2 regions of the Bacillus sp. FG16 genome follow, and region 2 is predicted to be linked to the other one. Evidence: riboswitches for the same ligand, from Rfam matches in the RefSeq annotation. Region 2 holds a riboswitch; the other holds the start of a gene.
The links. Region 2 has a riboswitch for FMN ahead of ACODS7_RS18855 (ECF transporter S component). Riboswitches for the same ligand answer to the same signal wherever they lie in the genome.

Region 1: it holds a riboswitch for FMN, as region 2 does, so the genes downstream of both, ribD (bifunctional diaminohydroxyphosphoribosylaminopyrimidine deaminase/5-amino-6-(5-phosphoribosylamino)uracil reductase RibD) here and ACODS7_RS18855 (ECF transporter S component) in region 2, are expected to answer to the same signal.

Annotation. Positions count from the first base shown of each region.
Region 1 is NZ_JBMDKC010000001.1:113,423-123,091, forward strand. Features, by position in the region: gene bioB (biotin synthase) at 1-780, shown strand, start outside; gene ACODS7_RS00695 (hypothetical protein) at 963-1,283, shown strand; gene ribH (6,7-dimethyl-8-ribityllumazine synthase) at 1,306-1,767, opposite strand; gene ribBA (bifunctional 3,4-dihydroxy-2-butanone 4-phosphate synthase/GTP cyclohydrolase II) at 1,786-2,979, opposite strand; gene ribE (riboflavin synthase subunit alpha) at 2,992-3,636, opposite strand; gene ribD (bifunctional diaminohydroxyphosphoribosylaminopyrimidine deaminase/5-amino-6-(5-phosphoribosylamino)uracil reductase RibD) at 3,618-4,730, opposite strand; FMN riboswitch at 5,035-5,178, opposite strand; gene ACODS7_RS00720 (CDGSH iron-sulfur domain-containing protein) at 5,370-5,576, opposite strand; gene ACODS7_RS00725 (DUF2552 family protein) at 5,865-6,110, shown strand; gene ACODS7_RS00730 (alpha/beta hydrolase) at 6,121-7,044, opposite strand; gene ACODS7_RS00735 (GNAT family N-acetyltransferase) at 7,126-7,608, shown strand; gene ACODS7_RS00740 (LacI family DNA-binding transcriptional regulator) at 7,708-8,571, shown strand; gene ACODS7_RS00745 (Na+/H+ antiporter family protein) at 8,596-9,669, opposite strand, start outside.
Region 2 is NZ_JBMDKC010000052.1:7,908-17,576, forward strand. Features, by position in the region: gene gudB (NAD-specific glutamate dehydrogenase) at 1-132, opposite strand, end outside; gene ACODS7_RS18815 (genetic competence negative regulator) at 444-1,052, opposite strand; gene ACODS7_RS18820 (MerR family transcriptional regulator) at 1,130-2,005, opposite strand; gene ACODS7_RS18825 (metallophosphoesterase) at 2,005-2,781, opposite strand; gene ACODS7_RS18830 (LysM peptidoglycan-binding domain-containing protein) at 2,849-3,328, opposite strand; gene ACODS7_RS18835 (CPBP family intramembrane glutamic endopeptidase) at 3,351-3,914, opposite strand; gene recQ (ATP-dependent DNA helicase RecQ) at 3,914-5,443, opposite strand; gene ACODS7_RS18845 (YpbB family protein) at 5,433-6,494, opposite strand; gene ACODS7_RS18850 (ferredoxin) at 6,799-7,047, shown strand; gene ACODS7_RS18855 (ECF transporter S component) at 7,169-7,747, opposite strand; FMN riboswitch at 7,910-8,049, opposite strand; gene ACODS7_RS18860 (hypothetical protein) at 8,298-8,984, shown strand; gene ACODS7_RS18865 (peptidoglycan DD-metalloendopeptidase family protein) at 9,138-9,669, opposite strand, start outside.

The DNA of each region.
Region 1 (9,669 bases), on a different contig from region 2:
GATTGTGGATATTGCTCACAGTCTATTATTTCAGAAGCGCCGATTGATAAATATGCATGGTTAACGCAGGAGAAGATTGTAGAAGGGGCACATGAAGCAATACGCCGTAAAGCGGGTACATATTGTATTGTAGCATCTGGTCGTCGTCCGACGGATAAAGAGGTAAATCACGTAATTGGAGCAGTTAAGGAAATTCGTGAAACGACAGACTTGAAGATTTGTTGTTGTTTAGGTTTCTTAAATGAAGATCAAGCAGGACGTTTAGCGGAAGCAGGCGTGCATCGTTATAACCACAACTTAAATACACATGCAAATAATTACGATAGTATTTGTTCAACGCATACGTATGATGATCGTGTTGATACAGTTCAAAAAGCGAAACAAGCTGGTATTTCACCATGCTCTGGGGCGATTTTTGGCATGGGAGAAACAATTGAAGAGCGTGCTGAAATTGCATTTGAATTACAACGTATAGATGCAGATTCTATCCCTTGTAATTTCCTTGTTGCTGTAAAGGGAACACCTCTTGAAGGGCAAAAAGAGTTAACGCCAGTAGAATGTTTAAAAGTACTGGCAATGATGCGTTTTGTAAACCCAACAAAAGAAATTCGTATTTCAGGAGGACGTGAAATCAATTTACGTTCTGTACAGCCAATCGGTTTATTTGCAGCAAATTCTATTTTTGTCGGGGACTACTTAACGACAGCTGGACAAGAGCCGACTGCAGACTGGGGTATGATTGCAGATTTAGGATTTGAGATTGAAGAGTGTGCATTATAAGATAGATGAAAAAGCAAACTTGTAAAAGGGTTTGCTTTTTTTGTAAATAAAATGTAATAAATAGTTGCGGACGCCTGTTACTATTGGTTTTTGAACGAAAAAAAGAATTTTTGTGGACGAATTTTCCAAGCCTTAGTTGTACATAGTAAATATGTAATTTATATTGGGTTGGAGGATTTTACATGTACAAATACATATTAGCGATTATGACTTGTTTAATTTTAATAAAAGCAATAAGTTCTGATCCAGTTAAGGCTGCTGAAAATCCTGAACAAAAAGAGATGCAACAAAGAATCGAACAACACTTTCGAACGAAAGCTGAACATTTTGGATTGAAAACGGAAGGAAAAGATTTAAAGGAAGTTAGAAAAGAAATTATTATTATAGAAGAAGCGAAAAAAAGAGAGAATGTATGGAGAACAGCACAAGCTCTTCATATAAAAACAGAAGGAAAAACGATGAATGAATTAATAAAAGATGTACAAAAAAAGGTAAAAAAATAAAAAGAGGCCGCAGCCTCTTTTTTTATGCCCATTGTTTTGATAAGTGAGCCATTTCAATTGCAGCAACAGCTGATTCATATCCTTTATTACCAGCTTTCGTACCTGCGCGTTCAATCGCTTGTTCAATTGTTTCTGTCGTTAATACGCCGAAAATAACTGGGATGTCCATTTGTAGTGATAAAGACGCAACTCCTTTTGCTACTTCATTACAAACGTAATCGTAGTGAGTTGTAGCACCTCGGATTACAGTACCTAATGTAATAACAGCATCATACTTTCCGCTACTAGCCATCTTTTTAGCGATTAAAGGAATTTCAAATGCACCAGGAACCCAAGCAACATCAATATCATTTTCTTCTACACCGTGACGCTTTAATCCGTCTAAAGCGCCGCCAAGTAACTTACTTGTAATAAATTCGTTAAAACGTCCAACAACAACTCCAACTTTTAATCCTGTACCAACTAAATGACCTTCGAATACCATAATAAATCTCTCCTTTAATTATAAGTTTAGTAAGTGTCCTAATTTGTTTACTTTCGTTTGTAAATACGATTTATTCTCTTCTTTTGCTGGCATTTGCAACGGTACACGCTCGACTACTTCTAAATCGTAACCTTGTAAGCCAGCAATTTTTCTTGGGTTATTCGTTAATAATCGTAAACTCTGTAAACCTAAATCTTTTAATATTTGAGCACCGATACCGTAATCACGAAGATCAGCAGGGAAGCCGAGTTTTTCATTTGCTTCTACAGTATCGAATCCTTCTTCTTGTAATTTATAAGCACGAAGCTTATTAAGAAGCCCAATGCCTCTTCCTTCTTGCCTCATATAAAGAAGAACACCTTTTCCTTCACGCTCAATTTGAGCAAGTGCTGCATGGAGTTGTGGTCCGCAATCGCAGCGATGTGAACCGAATACATCTCCTGTTAAGCATTCAGAATGAACACGCACAAGTACCGGTTCACCTATTGAAATATCACCTTTTACAAGTGCGATATGTTCTTTCGTATCTAATGAGTTAGAATAGCCAATTGCGTGGAAAGTACCGAAATCTGTAGGTAATGTAATTTCCACCTCTCTCGTCACAAGTGTTTCATGATGGCGGCGGTAAGCAATTAAATCTTCTATTGTAATCATTTTTATATCAAATTGTTTTGCGCATTCTAGTAAATCAGGTACACGTGCCATCGTGCCGTCCTCATTTATAATCTCGCAAATAACTCCAGCTGGTTCGGCACCGCATAGCTTTGCTAAATCAACAGCAGCTTCTGTATGACCTGCACGACGCAGGACACCGCCTTCTTTCGCAATTAATGGAAAGATATGTCCAGGTCGATTGAAATCAGCACCTTTTGATGCGGGGTTTAACAATTCTTGTATCGTAGTTGCACGTTCGTGAGCGCTAATCCCTGTTGTTGTAGAGACATGGTCAATGCTCACTGTAAACGCAGTATGATGTGAATCTGTATTATGAGATACCATTGGTTCTAATTGTAGACGTTCTGCGTACCCTTCCGTAATCGGTACACAAACGAGACCACGGCCATGTGTAATCATAAAATTAATTGTTTCTGGTGTAATGTACTCTGCTAAAGCAATAAAATCGCCTTCATTTTCTCGGTTTTCATCATCACATACGATAACGACTTTACCTTTTTTTAAATCTTCTAGAGCTTCTTCAATACGATGAAACATTGTGCTTCCCCCTTATAGAAATCCGTTTTCTTGTAAAAAGCTTTCGGTCATTGAACCTACTCGTTTTGTAGGTTTAGTAATAAAGCGTTCAATATATTTACCAATCATGTCACACTCAATGTTTACGATATCTCCGGCATTTTTTGCTCCAATGACAGATTCGCTTACTGTGTGCGGGATGAGTGAAATCGTTATGGAAGATTCGTCTATATCAAATATCGTTAAACTCGTTCCATCAACAGCAATGGATCCTTTATGCAAACAATAGCGCAGCAGTTCATCAGAAATTGCTATTTTGTAATAGACGGCATTGTAATGTTGTTTTTTATTTAAAATCGTTCCGATTCCATCAATATGTCCTGAAACGAAATGTCCACCGAATCGTCCGTTTGCAGCCATTGCTCGCTCTAAATTTACTTTAGAGTGCGGTTTAAGCATGCGAAGCGATGTCGACTGCATCGTTTCAGGCATTGCATCAACTGTAAATGAAGTAGTTGTAAAGCTTGTTACAGTTAAGCAAATACCGTTAACCGCGATACTATCACCTAAGTGAACATCTGATAAAATTTTCTTTGCATGAATCGTTAATTTCATCGCTTCTCCGCTTTGTTGCATGTTTGCTATCGTTCCTAATTCGTCTACAATTCCTGTAAACATTCCGTCACCTCGTTTCGGGCATTCGCAACAATTTTTATATCATCACCAATTTGTTTCATCTCTTGAATTTTCAAGGAAAGCGCATCTTGTAATTTTGAAAAACCATTTCCTCCAAATAAAGTAGGAGCATCTTTCCCACCAATTAATTTCGGGCTTATATAGGTTACAATTTCATTAAAATTGTTTGTTTTTAAGAAACTTGCATGAATCGATTGGCCACCTTCAACGAATAGAGAAAGAATTTGTTTTTCTCCAAGAAAGGAAAGAAGGTCCTCAATTTCTATATGCTTCGTTTCCATTTGGAATATAGCTATATTTTTAGATTCATAAGAAGATATCTTCTCTTTCTTTACATCCTTACCGACAATAATCCATGTCGGTGCTAAACCATCTGTTATGACATGAGAAGATGGTGGTGTTCGTAAATGGGTATCTAAAACAACGCGAATAGGGTGTTTCCCACCATTTGGAATTCTTGTTGTTAAATGTGGGTTATCAGCTATAACTGTATTTACTCCAACAAGAATTGCATCATGTGTATGGCGATATTGGTGAACATCAGCACGTGCTTCTTCACCTGTAATCCACTTACTTTCACCAGTTACAGTTGCTGTTTTTCCATCTAAGCTCATCGCTGTTTTTATTGTTACAAAAGGGCGTTTTGTTTTCATGTAGTGAAAAAAGTAGCGATTTAATAAAACTGCTTCCGCTTCAAGAACACCGGTAGTTACTTCAATTCTAGCTTCCTCTAATCTTCTTTTTCCGTTACCAGAAACGAGCGGATTACAATCGAGAGTAGCAATTACAACACGCTTAACTCCTTTTTCGATGAGCAATTCACAACAAGGTGGTGTTTTTCCAAAGTGGCTACACGGTTCCAGTGTTACATAAACGGTAGCGTCTTTGGCGTTCTGACCAGCCATTTGAAGGGCATGAACTTCTGCGTGTTCTTCACCAGCTCGTAAATGAGCCCCCATACCAACGATGTTTCCATCTTTTACAACAACAGCACCAACCATAGGATTTGGACTTGTTTGTCCTGATGTTCCTTCTGCTAACTGCAGGGCAATCCTCATATATTCTTGATCTGTCATTTTCTTCACCTCTCCTAAAAAAATCAAAAAACCCCAAGGATTTAATATCCTTGGGGTTTGGGAGACGTGATTTCTAGAAATATAGTTTGAATACGAAAGCATAGGAAAGAAACCTAACGATAATTGATATTTCTGCATAAGGAAAAAACCTAGCAAAATATCGAATTTTTAAACGCTAGTTGTCTCTTTTTATTTCAGTATAAAAAATAAGTATAGAAAATTAAACATATATAAAGAATCAAAATGAATCTTTAAAAATATGCATACTGAAATAAAAGTGTATTCACTATATAAAAACTAGAAACATATCCTTCTCCCATCCAGACTATACTGTCGGCCCTAGAGTTTCACTAGATCCACCGTTTTCGAGTTGAAAACGGGTCACGGACTTAGAAGTTTTCACTTCATCACCGCCGGTTGGGAATTTCACCCGACCCCGAAGGATGCTGTTTGCTCAAATTATAGCACAAAAAAAATAAAAGGCTAGTAAAAAATATTCGAATGTGAAGAATTGTGTGAAAATATATGTGGGCTGGAATGGAAATAAAAGTATTAGAAATGTTGTAAGGAGAAGGGATATAACGGAGTTGCTAAAAAGAAAAAAACATGCACAAAAAAATGTGCATGTCACATGTAAAATTATTCTGCCTCGGGTGCTCTAACAACGGACTCGAATTTACCTTTATGCGAAGCGTCGCAATAAGGCATATTTTTTGATAAGCCACAACGGCATAAAGAAAATGCCGGTTTTGCTGGGAATACATTCCCTTGTGAGTCGACTAATTCCACGTCCCCTGTAACGCGAAAAGAGCCATTATCATTTACTTTAATTTGTACTTTTGCCAACGTTATCCCTCCTTCCCAAACGCTTAATTTCATCATATAATCAAGGGAAGTGCTTGGCAATATAAAGTGAAACTTTAATTAGTGGGGGAGGCATCCCCCACTAATTATTAGTTGAACCAATCGGGCTTTTAGGGGCAGTTAATCTCCCACCTAACTTCTTTGTTTCAGCCGAATTTTGAGGTGGGAGTTTTACTGCCCGCAAATAGCGGGGAAAAAAGAGCACTTTGTTTGAGAAAGAAGAGAGTGTTATAATAGTTTTCATAACTGACTAGAGTAAGGTGACGAGAGATGGATAAACAATTACATACATTACGAAACATTGCAAATGAGCGCACGTGGGCATCATTTTTGAATGATAATCATCCATATAGTTTGTTACATTGGTCCATTGCAGGTGTAGGGCAAGAGGCAAAGGATGTTTGGTTACTTCAAGATGAAGTAACATTTCAAACGACAGAATTTCCAACGTTAGATGATGCAATGCAATGGATTTCTGAAAATATGGAACAAGTTACAGACGTTTTAGCGCAATAAAAAAACAGGCTTATGCAAGCCTGTTTTTTGTTTCTTTCACATATGTGTTTAAAAATTGATCGATGGCTGCTTCGTACTCTTCTTTATTTTCGTTATAAGAGCAAGCGTGTGCACCGTGTTCTGCAATATAAAGTTGCTTATTATTTTCTTTCGCTTCATATAACGCTTTTGTCATATCAGCTAAAATATAGTCGTCATCTTTACTATGAATAAAGAGAACGGGATTGTTAATGTTTTTTATACAGTCGATTGGTGAAACTTCACGAATTGTATAACCGTCACGAACTTTTAAAAATGCGTTTGCTAAAGGTAATAAAGGCCATTTTGGTAAATGGAATTCAACCTTTAAACGGTGCTGTAATTGTCCGTGAAAATCAGAGAAAGGACAATCTGCAATATAGAAATCAGCACCATCTTCTACAAGTCCTGCGTATTGAAGAATTGTTGCAGCTCCCATAGATTCACCATGAATACCAAGTGTAATATTGGTTCCAAAACGGCTTTTTAGCCAGTCAACTACGGATTTCAAATCATGCTTTTCATAGTATCCATAGCTTGTTGTTTTTCCGCCAGTTTTACCATGACGACGATGATCGTAAATGAGGACATTATATCCCCTTTTTAAGAATAAGTTTGCATATTTTACAGAGTTTATTTTATTTACAGTTACACCGTGGCAAAAAACCATAAACTTATTGGAATGACCAGCAGGAATGTAATATCCGTGAAGGTCGTATCCGAATTGTGAAGGGATATGAATTTCTTCTTTATGAAGAGCATCAAAATCCTCTATACGAAAATGTTTTTTCGTTTCTCTTTCGAGTACTTCTTCCTCTGTTTTTTTCTTTAAGTACATCACTTTATTTGTAAAGAAAATCCCAAGGGCAGTTATTGCACCTAGTATAGTAAACAATGCTGCAAAAAAACGTTTCATACTTTACCTCATCCTCCAAATACCGTTACATGTGATACACTTATATTGTATCACAATGATATAAAAGGGGAGAAATAGGAAATGCTGCATATACAAAAAATTACGCCAGCGATGAAAGAAACAATCCGAATGTTCATGTGTAAGAACTGGGGAAGTTCATTGATGGTTTCACGTGGTAAGGGACATCAGTTAGAAGAGTTGCCAGGATTTGTTGCGCTCTCAGATGACAGAATAATCGGAATTATAACGTATGAAATGACCGGAAATATGTGTGAAATTGTATCGCTAGATAGCTTTGAAGAAAGAAAAGGAATAGGGACGAAACTTGTAGATTGTGTATTACAAGTTGCAGAAGAAGAGCGGTGCAGACAGGTTTGGCTTATTACAACAAATGATAATATGAATGCGTTACGATTTTACCAAAAACGTAATTTTGTAATGACTAATTTATATGTGAATGCGGTAGAGGAGGCACGAAAAATAAAGAAAGAAATTCCACGTATTGGATATGATAATATCCCAATTTTACATGAAATTCAGTTGGAGTATCATTTAGTCAAATGATGTAACAATTTTCAGAAATATGAGTTATTAATCTTGACGGATAGTGTAATTTAGGTTACCGTAAAATTGTAATCTATTACCATATTAAGGGGTGACGATGTGGCAACTATACGTGATGTTGCAAAATTGGCAGGTGTTTCAGTCGCAACCGTTTCACGAGTTATTAATGAAAAAGGATACGTTCATGAGGACACAGTAAAACAAGTAAAGGAAGCAATTGAAGAATTACGTTATAGGCCAAACAGTGCAGCGAAGCCACTATTTAAAGAGAATTCAACGATAATTGCATTACTTGTAGATAATTTATGTAACCCATCAAACATCACTTTGCTACATTGTATTGAGGAAATAGCATATAAAGAAGGCTATCAAATCATTATTTGTAATATAGAGAATAAAGATAGATACATACATATGCTGAAGCAAAATAACATTGCAGGTGTTATTTTGACAAGGGCAGTTTTTAAAAGTATAGGAGAAATTCCATTTCCGTTTGTTGTGATTGATGAGCAACAATCACATGCAAATTATTATGAAAGTGGGCAGAGAGCTGTTTCTTTATTAAAAGAGAAAGGGTGTCACTTTCTTGCATATTTCGGTGAGGGAGAAGAAAGTGAAGAAATGGAAGATCATATAGCAGGGTTTTTAGACGCTGTTTGGGATGAAGGAATCTCTTATCGAGAAGAATGTGTACAAGGGTATACAAATAAACAATTTATTACATTATTGCAAAATAATCCTTATATAGATGGAATTGTAACCTCAAGTGATCAGATTGCTATTGAGTTAATTCGGTCAGCGAGATTTCTAAATATACATATACCAGATAAATTAAAAATTGTTGGACCGAATGGGAGCATAGAGTGTGAATGGATAGGCTCATCACTACCGGCAATTGAAAGCTATGTCAAAGATAATGGAAAAGTAGCTTTTCAACAATTAAAAGGAAAAATAAAAAAGTAAAAGGTGCGTTTTATACGCACCTTTTTATAATGTAATTGCGGCAATAAAGCCAAATATAAGTAACGGTATATTGTAATGTAGAAAAGTGGGTACACATGTATCCCATATATGATGGTGCTGACCATCAGCATTTAAACCGGATGTTGGTCCAAGGGTACTATCTGATGCTGGAGATCCTGCGTCACCTAGTGCTCCGGCTGTACCGATAATTGCAATTGTGGCCATTGGACTAAATCCAAGCTGAATGCAAAGAGGTACAAAAATGGTTGTTAAGATAGGGATGGTTGAAAAGGATGAACCAATTCCCATCGTAACGAGAAGTCCAATAACGAGCATAAGAAATGCAGCGAGTGGTTTGTTATTTCCAATTATATGTGCACTCGTTTGCACCAGTGATTCAACATGTCCTGTTTTTCGAAGGACAGTGCCGAATCCAGCGGCAGCAATCATAACAAAGCCAATAAAGGACATCATACGCATTCCGCTTGTTAATATCGCATCTGCTTCTTTAAGTGGTAGACTGCCACTAACTGATAAGACGATAATACCTGCTAAAGCACCGAAAATCATTGATTCTGTTGTTAATTGAACAGTTAATGTAGCAATGATAGATAATAACCCGAAAGTAATGCTACGTTTTGTATAGGGAACGATTTCATTTTCGGTAGTATGAATTTGTTCTGTTTCATACGTACGAGGTTTTCGGTACGTAATGAATACCGCTACACATAATCCAATAATCATACCAATTGCTGGAATAGTCATTGCTTTTGGAATAAGTGTGACATCAAATGTAAGGCCGCTTTGCGCAGCGTTGGTTTGTAATACGTCATGATAAATTTTTCCGAATCCTGCAGGGATCCACATATAAGGAGTAATCAATCCAAATGTAATAATACATGTGACAAGTCTGCGATCCACTTTCAGCTCATTTAATACTTTTAAAAGTGCTGGAATTAAGATGGGGATGAAAGCAATGTGAACAGGAATCACATTTTGTGAGAAACAAGCCATCGTTAAAATAATGAATAAAATAAGTATTTTAGAATAAACTTGTTTTTTCGTGTCTTGTTCATTGCCAATCCATTTTAATGCAGT
Region 2 (9,669 bases):
TTCATATACTTCGTTTGGATAACCCAATTTTTCTAACGCTTCACTAATAACAATTTGTGTTGAATTCAATAGTTCAAAATGTTGTTCCCTTTGTTGTTGTGTTTTTGTTTGAGTTCCCTTTTCGGCTACCATAGTAAGTAAACCCCCTGTAATTTCACTTGTTTAGTAAACCTTCATTGCCTAGTATACACCCTTAAATTTGGAATGCAATAGAAAACGCTAACAAATATATACAAACTATTTTTTGTTGCAAGCGTTTTCACTATTATTATAGTCCTTTTATTACTTTTAGAAAAGTAAAATACTTAAATATTTAAATATTTTTTATTTTCCTCAGTCACACTCCCATAAAACTACATATTTTATTTTCAAAAAGTATGTTCGAGTATTTACGATCATACCTTCCCTTATCCAAATAAAAACAAAACCTCAGCTATGTTGTATTAGCTGAGGTTTTGTTTTTTCACAAAGTAATTGTGTATTTGTTCTATCGCGTTAAAATCCATTAATTCTTTACCGTACTCCATGATGCGATAAATGGTTGCTGTAGACGGATTGCCGTATTCCGCTAAAATAGCTATAAAATCCGCCTTTAACAATTGAATTTGTTCCTCTTCTTCCACCCAAAGATAGAAGCGCTCATCCCACGTATATAGCTTTCCGCCAGTTACACCAAGGTTATATAAGCGATTCGACAGGTTAATGACGTCATCTAGCGTAGCAAACTCATATAATATATGTTCACTTTCATCTAGAGTCACTTGCATTTCAATAAACTCGTCACGGAACTCATCATCTGTATCCATTTCTTGATTTTCTTTCGTTACAATTACAACCATCCCTTGTGCTTGTAGAGAAAACACTTCAACTGCAATCGGACCATCTGCTTCAAATCCTAATTCCTTATTTGCTTCTTGCATCATATCACGAAATAATTGCTGTACTTTCGGCGCATTTCTCCATAAATCTTCTTTCGTTAATCCTCGTTCAGATAAATCATCAAATGTTAGAAAAATTTTTATCTTATTGTAATTTAATCGTTCCAGCCTCATCTCATACCCTCCCTACGTAACCAATGCATCTAATTTTTATTATATGAAATAGAAAATAGATGGTTCTTTTCGAACAACTATTCCGACATTTTTAACCATTCATCCCATTCTTCTTTCGTATCACCAATTAAGATTGTTTCAATGTCCAACTGGTTTAGAACGCCTAGCTTTCCGATAAATCCAACAGAAAGAGATTCCCTTTTTTCTTGTAATAAATTTATAAAGTTCATCGTCTTTTTCATTTCTTGTTCATCAGCAAAAGATACAAATACATATTTCGGCTGTATTTCCTCTACCGCTAACAACATACCATCTTCAGCTAAGCTTGTCCTAATATATATCGCCTCATATCCTTTTAAGCGTAAATAAGTTGAAAAAATAAATCCTTTCAATGCATTCTTTTCTAACACAATAACTTTGTGTAAAGAAGAAAACATTGCGGCATTGTGATACACCATCCCTAGACGCGTTTGTAAAAATGATAGTGCATATTGAAATTGCACTATTGAAATCTCATTATTATTTTTTGACGTTAATAATTTGTCTGTCACTCGAAGAACGATATTGGCAACAACCTTTTCTGTTGAATATATACTAAAAGCTTCGTTTAATAATGCAGCAATTGTAATTTCATCAAATTTTAACAAAGCTTGTAGCAAATCGTCCACTAAAACAACTTCTTTATCGAAATGTATCTCTTTTTGAACTGTACTCTGCAAACGATTCTCTTCTAATAACTGAACTGCTTGTCCAATCATCATACCGGAAGAAACTTTTTCCATTAACCATTTTAAAATTTGAATATGCTCTTCTGTATATAAACGATGCCCAGCTTGATTCCGCTTTGGGGCAATAATTTGATATCGTCTTTCCCATGCGCGAAGCGTACTCGGCTGAACTCCAATTATATTTGAAACAGCTTTTATATTATATTTCCCACTAAGAGTTGGCATCATTTCCCTCCGCACAATGTAATAATATGTGTTTGAGCAGGTGCTCGGAAACGAAGTGGTATCAATGTTGTTCCGTACCCATTACTAACAAAGAGAATCGTATTCAAATGGTTATATACGCCACCTTTTAAATATTTTTTAGATGGGAATAATCGGATTTGTCCTCCATGCGTATGTCCACTTAATACAAGTGAAATCTGTTCACTTCCAGACATCTTTTTTATTATATCAGGGTTGTGACTAACTAAGATACGAAAACCATCTTCTTTACAATCCGCCAATGCCAAATCTAGACGATCACGGTGCAATCCAACATCATCTATACCGAGCAAACAAATCTTCTCGCCTAATTCAGACTCAAATACTACTCTTGTATTATCTAAAACTTTTACGTTATTTTCTAATAATAACGCATCTAATTCATGATATTCTATCTCATAATCATTGTTTCCCCACACAAAATATACAAGAGCTATCTCTCTTAACTTTTGAATATTCGCAGAGATTTTTGATAAAGAGACACCTTTCTCTGCTAAATCTCCTCCGATAATTACGAGATCTACTTTTCCTTTTACTTGTTCAATTAACAAATTTGAAATGACTCTTCTATGAATATCAGAAATAAAAAACACATTTACTTTTTGAAAACTTTTCGGAAATTCTTTAAATACTAAAGTATGTTCCAACACTGTATTACGCGTCGCTTCTTTATACATCACAAGAAGTAATAAAATCCCCATTCCTATGAGAGTACTGAATAATATAATCCATATCATATTTTTTACTCCCCTCATCATAAAGATAACCCTAGGCTTTTATAACAAACTGTGATCGCCTAATTCGCTAGCTCTCTTGCTTTGTGGACTTATCTTTTATCGGAATTTTTAATTCTTGACCTGCACTCACTTCATCTTCTTGCAAGTTATTATACTTTTTAATTACTTCAACCCCATTTTCATCTGAAAAATATTGCTTCGCTATACTTTCTAAAGTTTCTCCCTCTTTCACAGTATGCGTTATCGCTTTTTCAGACTGTTTCTGCGACTCAGATTTAGCTGAATCAAAGAAGATTACTTCAAACGCACTTTTCCCGGCATTATTACTATCGCCCTTCACCTGAATATATTTATCCGTATACCACAAAATACTAATTGGCAGCAGAATGAATAGAAATGTTAAAACCCGGACGAAAATATGATTTATTTTAAACTTTTGTTTTTTCTCTTTATTTCTATGAATTTCACTACGCGGCGGTAAACTTTCTTTTTCTTCTACTCGCTCAACTTCTAATTCCTCTTCAAAATCAGGAATTCGTTTCCTCATGTTGTTCACCACCACCTTCCATTTATTTTCTTAATTGGAGTCCCATTATAAAATCAACAAGAAAGTGTGCAAAGATTGTTATAAACAAATTCCCTGTCCATTCAAATACATAGCCAAAGACAAAACTAATGAAACAGACGAAACAAAACAAAAATGGCTTTGTTATATAACGAATATGTAACACTGCAAATACGAAACTCGCAATTACAATTCCAAAATGAGTCTGCACTACACCTCTAAATAAAAATTCTTCTGCAAAACCGATTACGAACGTAATAATGAGTAAATGCAGAACCGACATTCCTCGAAACATCTTATCGTTAATACCACCATCATCAAACCAAGACTCTGGAAACACTCGCATTGCAACATAATCTAATAACACAATACCAATCGCTAACAAACCACCTATAATAAGTATAGATACTGGTTCCCATCTCCATAAATTAAACACTTCTTTTACATCTTGAAATAATATATATGCTAGTAAACAGCCAATACCGATAATAATTAACTGTGTTATATATAGATTCAGCCTTATTTCCTGCGGACTCATATCTTCAACATTATGCCTTTGAATGTTCATCATTCCCCCATCTTTTCTAGGCCGAAAAGCTTTTGTAACTCTGTTTCCCAATTATAGTCGAAATCCGATTGTTGCGCTCGTCTTTTTTTATAATCTTCTTTTGTAATACCACAATAATCACAGCAATTATTTAACTCTTTTTCTTTCCTATAACCGAACTGTTGCAGCACATATTCACGTCTACATCCTTTAACTCGTATCCATGACTTCATATTTTCTAACTCACTATATTTATTACGCAACCTTATTTCTACTTCAGCTATTAATCGGTTCATAATTTCATCTGACAAACCCTCTAATAATAATCTTCGTTGTTGTATAATTCCAACCTGTTCGAGATGATAACGAACGAAACGCCAATATTGCTCATTAAATCTTGCTGCATTATAACAAATTTCTTCTACATCTTCTATTGGTAATTCTTTCGTTTGAAACATTCTTTCTTGTAGTAAAGAAAATAAAAATTGTATTTGCGACTTACTTGGCAATTCATCCTCAATGATTGAAATTGGTAAATCATGATCCAACGGACTACACAATAAAATAGCTATACTCGGTTCGCCATCTCTTCCAGCTCTTCCGATTTCTTGTAAGTAAGAAGCTATATTAGTTGGATAATGAAAATGAATAATATATTGCGTATTCGCCTTATTTACCCCCATACCAAATGCACTTGTACATATTACAAGCTGCAATTGATCATTCATAAACTGTTGTTGAATTAACATACGCTCTTCATGTTCCATACCACCATGATAAAAAGCTACACCAGTAACACCTTTTCCTCTCAAGTATTCCGTTAACCTTTCTGTCCACGCTCTACTTGAACAATATACAATCCCCGGCCCTTGTAAATACATCACCTGCTCCAAAAGCGCCTCTTTCTTTTCTTCTATCGTCTCTACAAATTGCACCTCCATTGCAATATTAGGACGATCAATAGAGTATACATGTTCCGCGGCACCCTTTAAATTTAAACTGTCTGCGATATCTTGCAGTACCCCTTTTGTCGCTGTGGCTGTCAATGCTAATACTGTAGGAGAACCAATATTTTCAATAACTACATTTAGTTTCTTATAGTCCGGTCTAAAATCATAACCCCATTGAGAAATACAATGAGCCTCATCAACAACAAATAATGAAATATGAATTTTCTTCAATTCCCTAATTAATAACTCCGACTGTAACATCTCTGGTGAAACAAAAATAAATTTATATGAAGATAATTTTTTCATCGCTTCTCTTTTTTCATTTAATGTCCGAAAACTATTAAATGCTATCACTCGGTTTTTCACAACATACTTTAATTGTGTCACTTGATCTTCCATTAAAGATAATAACGGTGATACAACAAGCACTGTTCCTTCTCGCATAAGCCCCGGAAACTGATAGCACATAGATTTCCCTCTTCCAGTCGGAAGCATTGCTATCACATCTTTTCCTTCTAATAAATCTGTAATAACTCCTTTTTGCCCTGGACGAAATTCAGAATATCCAAACCACTTATATAAATATTCTTCAAGTTTCATTTACACCCTCCATCCGCGCTAATACAAGACGAACTTCAAAATAAGAGATATCTTCTCCAACCTCTTGTTTCAAAACACGTAACTTCCGCGTTTGTAATGCTTCAATTACTTTTATTACTTTGTCTATCTTTTCTTTTTCCATAAACATTTCAATAGAAAAATCTTTTTCTCGCAAAGCAATTTCAACAAAATGATCTTCTATCGTTGCAACCTTTAAATTCCGAATCGTTGCTATTTCTTCTAAAGAACGCCCTTGTCTCCAAAAATTATATGTTTTTTTCGTGGATAAACTAAATAATTCAGCTCTCTCATTTGGATAAGATATAATTTCAGCTAATAGTGGAAATTCATTTTCTTTATCACGTACTTCTTGTATAAAGAAATGCATTGTACCCCAAAATAAAAAATACACCTTAAATATATCTTGTTTCGTAATTTCTGCTAATTGTTGCAATGTACAACCAATACGTTCATAGCCCGTTAGTCGATATGTTACAATCGTCGCTTCTATCGCATTACTCTTTTCCAAAAGATTATGTACTTCCGTCCATAGTTTCCTCGCCAACTCACTTCTCTTATATGGCCTTCCTGTTAGAAAACGTTTTACCCACATCATTATTTCTGTATCTTGTTGAATTGGGATAAACTTCGTATTATTCTGTTGTAAATTTGATATGGTTTGAATAATCAATGATAATCTTTTCCAAAATGTTTCACCTAATTCACCATAATGTAAACCATGCAAATGCGCTGGAAAAGCATAAACTTCCTCCCATTTATGTAACTGCATTTTACCCGTAGGTGTTAACACATATGTATTTTCATGTATTTCTTGAATAAAATCCGCTTGCAACAACTTTACAACTTCACCATCATAGTCATTTCTATTTAATGATTTATATATTCCGAATAAAAAAGAAATCCGGAACATATTTCCATCTTGTAAAGTTTGCGAAGAACGTTTGCCCTTTAGTAAATAATAAATAGAAGAAACGGTTCTTTCACCATTCAATTGTTTTAAACAATGCAACAAAGTATATTGTATTTGCATGACCGCTTCCACCTTCCAATCTTAACTTCATTCTTTTCAGTACAATTACACTATCTACTGTCGCTCATTAAACTTATCCTATAAGAAATATATACTTGTATATATTCTATTGTATCAAACGAAATCACATTTACGTATTTTGAAAATCTTATGACATAATTCAAAAATAAGTTGACACTCTAATTGATAAGCATTATCATTATCATTATAATTTTATGTTGAAAAGTTTCACAAACCGTTTTACAATAAGGTTATAATTTTTATGGCGAGCTTTTCACATACATATTATCAGGAGGGAAAAAAGATGGCAAAATATACAATCGTTGATAAAGATACTTGTATTGCATGTGGTGCTTGTGGCGCTGCTGCACCAGACATTTATGACTATGATGATGAAGGTATTGCATTTGTAACATTAGACGATAACCAAGGTATCGTTGAAATTCCAGATGTATTAATTGAAGATATGATGGATGCATTCGAAGGCTGTCCAACTGACTCAATTAAAGTTGCTGACGAATCATTCGACGGAGACGCTTTAAAATTCGAATAGTCTTTTATTAACTTCAAAAAATGCCCCTCATATTGATGAGGGGCATTTTTTGTATCTGAATTTTATTTTCCTTAATAAAAAACCATTAGTAGTTCCACACTACTAATGGTTTTAATATTTATTATGCATTTTTCATTTTTGCAAACACCCATACTTTCAGGCGTGAAAATAATGCTACAAATACAATTGTTACAACAATTCCTTTAATTAAATTAAATGGTAAGATTGCCGTTACAACCGTTGTTCTTATAGCTTCGCTAGACATAGCCGGTGAATTTAAAAACCAAGTGTAAGCCGGGAATATGATGATGTAGTTTAATACACTCATAATAAGTGCCATTGTAATTGTCCCTAGCATTAATCCTGTCGTTAAACTCTTTACAGTACGATACTTTCTAAATAAGAAAGCTGCTGGTCCAATAAATAAACATCCTGCAATAAAGTTTGCAATTTCTCCAACTGGTACTCCCGTTAAGCTTCCTTGAATCCCGTAATGTAAAATGTTCTTTATCGCCTCTACAATCACTCCTGCTACTGGTCCAAAGATAATTGCTGCAATTAGAGCTGGTACATCACTAAAATCAATTTTCAAAAATGGCGGAAGCCCTGGGAACGGGAAATCCAACATCATTAGTAAATATGCAATACTACTTAGCATCGCTACACTCACCATCTGCACTACACTGTTTTTTTGTTTCATCTTTCTCTCTCCTTTTCCATCGATCATCTCATGGAAAGTGGAAAGGTTCTGCTATGCCTATTTTTTCATAGAACGAAAAAACCCTTTGTGTTTTACACAAAGGGAGAATTTAAGGCACATCAAACAGACGTTCAAATCCATATCTTTTTTGAACGCTTGAACCTCCATCTTCTCCCATCCAGACTATACTGTCGGCTTTGGAATCGCACCAAATCCTGCCTTAACGGCTCGCGGGCTTAGAACAAAATCATAAATAGTTCATCACCGCCGGTCGGGATTTTCACCCTGCCCCGAAGATAGACCGATATTCTATTTTCCCCTTCATTATACAACAACCTCATAACATTGTGAACTAAAAAATTGTAACTTATTTATAATTAGTTGTTTATTTTTCGTAACAACAAATAAATTGCGAGATATTTTACAATACAATCCATATTTTTTATTATTCGGCATTTCTCTTTTGAATTCCCTAGTCATATATAATTAAAAGTGATAAGATATTGAATTGTTAAGATAAGAACATTTTCTGAGTTATGGAGGAAATGTCATGAAAAAAGAAAAGAGACATTCTATTCGAGAAGCGATGAAAAAAAATTTAAGAAAAGAATACTTTTATTTAAAAAAAGAATTACTTTTCTACTGCCCAATCGATTTAGGTACATTCTCAAACGAGACATACTATGCTACTTTCGATGAAGATGGCATCAGTATTTATCAGTATGATAAAAAAACAGAAAGTAAATTAAAATTGTGTGAGCGTCATCCGTGGAAGAGTTGGAATAAAGTGAAGATTGATCACTATTTGACAACTTCTCAATTTATTTTTCAGGGTGAGCGAAATTGGATCTTATCTCTTTTTCAAAAAGGAAAAGAAGCTCAAAAAATTATTGAAGAGCATACATCTTTACAAACAGAAGTTGTTTCCCGCTCTTTCTTAAAAAAACTTCCCGGTTTTCGTTCTAATACACCACTGAATAAATACATCGGTAGCATTTGTTACACTGCACTTATTGCATTTTTATTAAAATGGATGATTCCATTTCAAGCACCACAAATCGCCCTGTATTCTATTTCAATTGGTTGTATGCTTCTTGGCCTACTTTGTTTGACAATCGGTTTAATTGAACCGACTATCGTACTGTTTCGAACAAAAGAGAAAACAAGAACAAAAGTTTTTTACTTATATAGCTATTTAGCTATTTCTGGATTTATATGTGTCTTTATTTTTTGGTAAAAGAAACCGTCCCAAAATAAATTTTGGGACGGTTTTCTTTTAGATATAGATACTCTAATTCACTCAATACTTCTAGCAGAAGCGCCCATATAATTTCATTTACATTGAACCTTATTTAAGAATATTCAAAGTTTAAATTTTGAGACGTTGCCTTCACTTAACATATAATTGTTGATTAGGATAAATTAGCTCTTGCTGCAATCCATTTTTTTCTTTAATTTCCTTAAGTGTCATACTAAATTTCCGTGCAATACTAACTAAAGTATCCCCTTTTTGTACGACATATAATGATGAAGAAACAACTTCATTTCTTTGTTCACTTAAAACAAGCAATGGGTTCATCGCATTCTTTTTCGCCATCGTCCATCTTCCTTGATGAAGTTCTAGATGTAAGTGTGCACCTCGCGACTCTCCCGTGTTCCCTACTTCTCCAATTTTTTCTCCTTTTGAAATATAATCTCCTTGATCCACATATCTCTTATTTAAATGTGCATATACAGCCTCATATTCTCCGTGTTTAATAAATACAACATTTCCATAACTACTTGAATAATAAGACTTCGTTACCTTACCATCTTGGATAGCTGCCACAGGCGTTCCAATCGGCGCAGCCACATCAATACCATAGTGTTTTCCATGCCTTGTCCCAAAATAATCACTTATCTGACCTTCAACAGGCCATGTC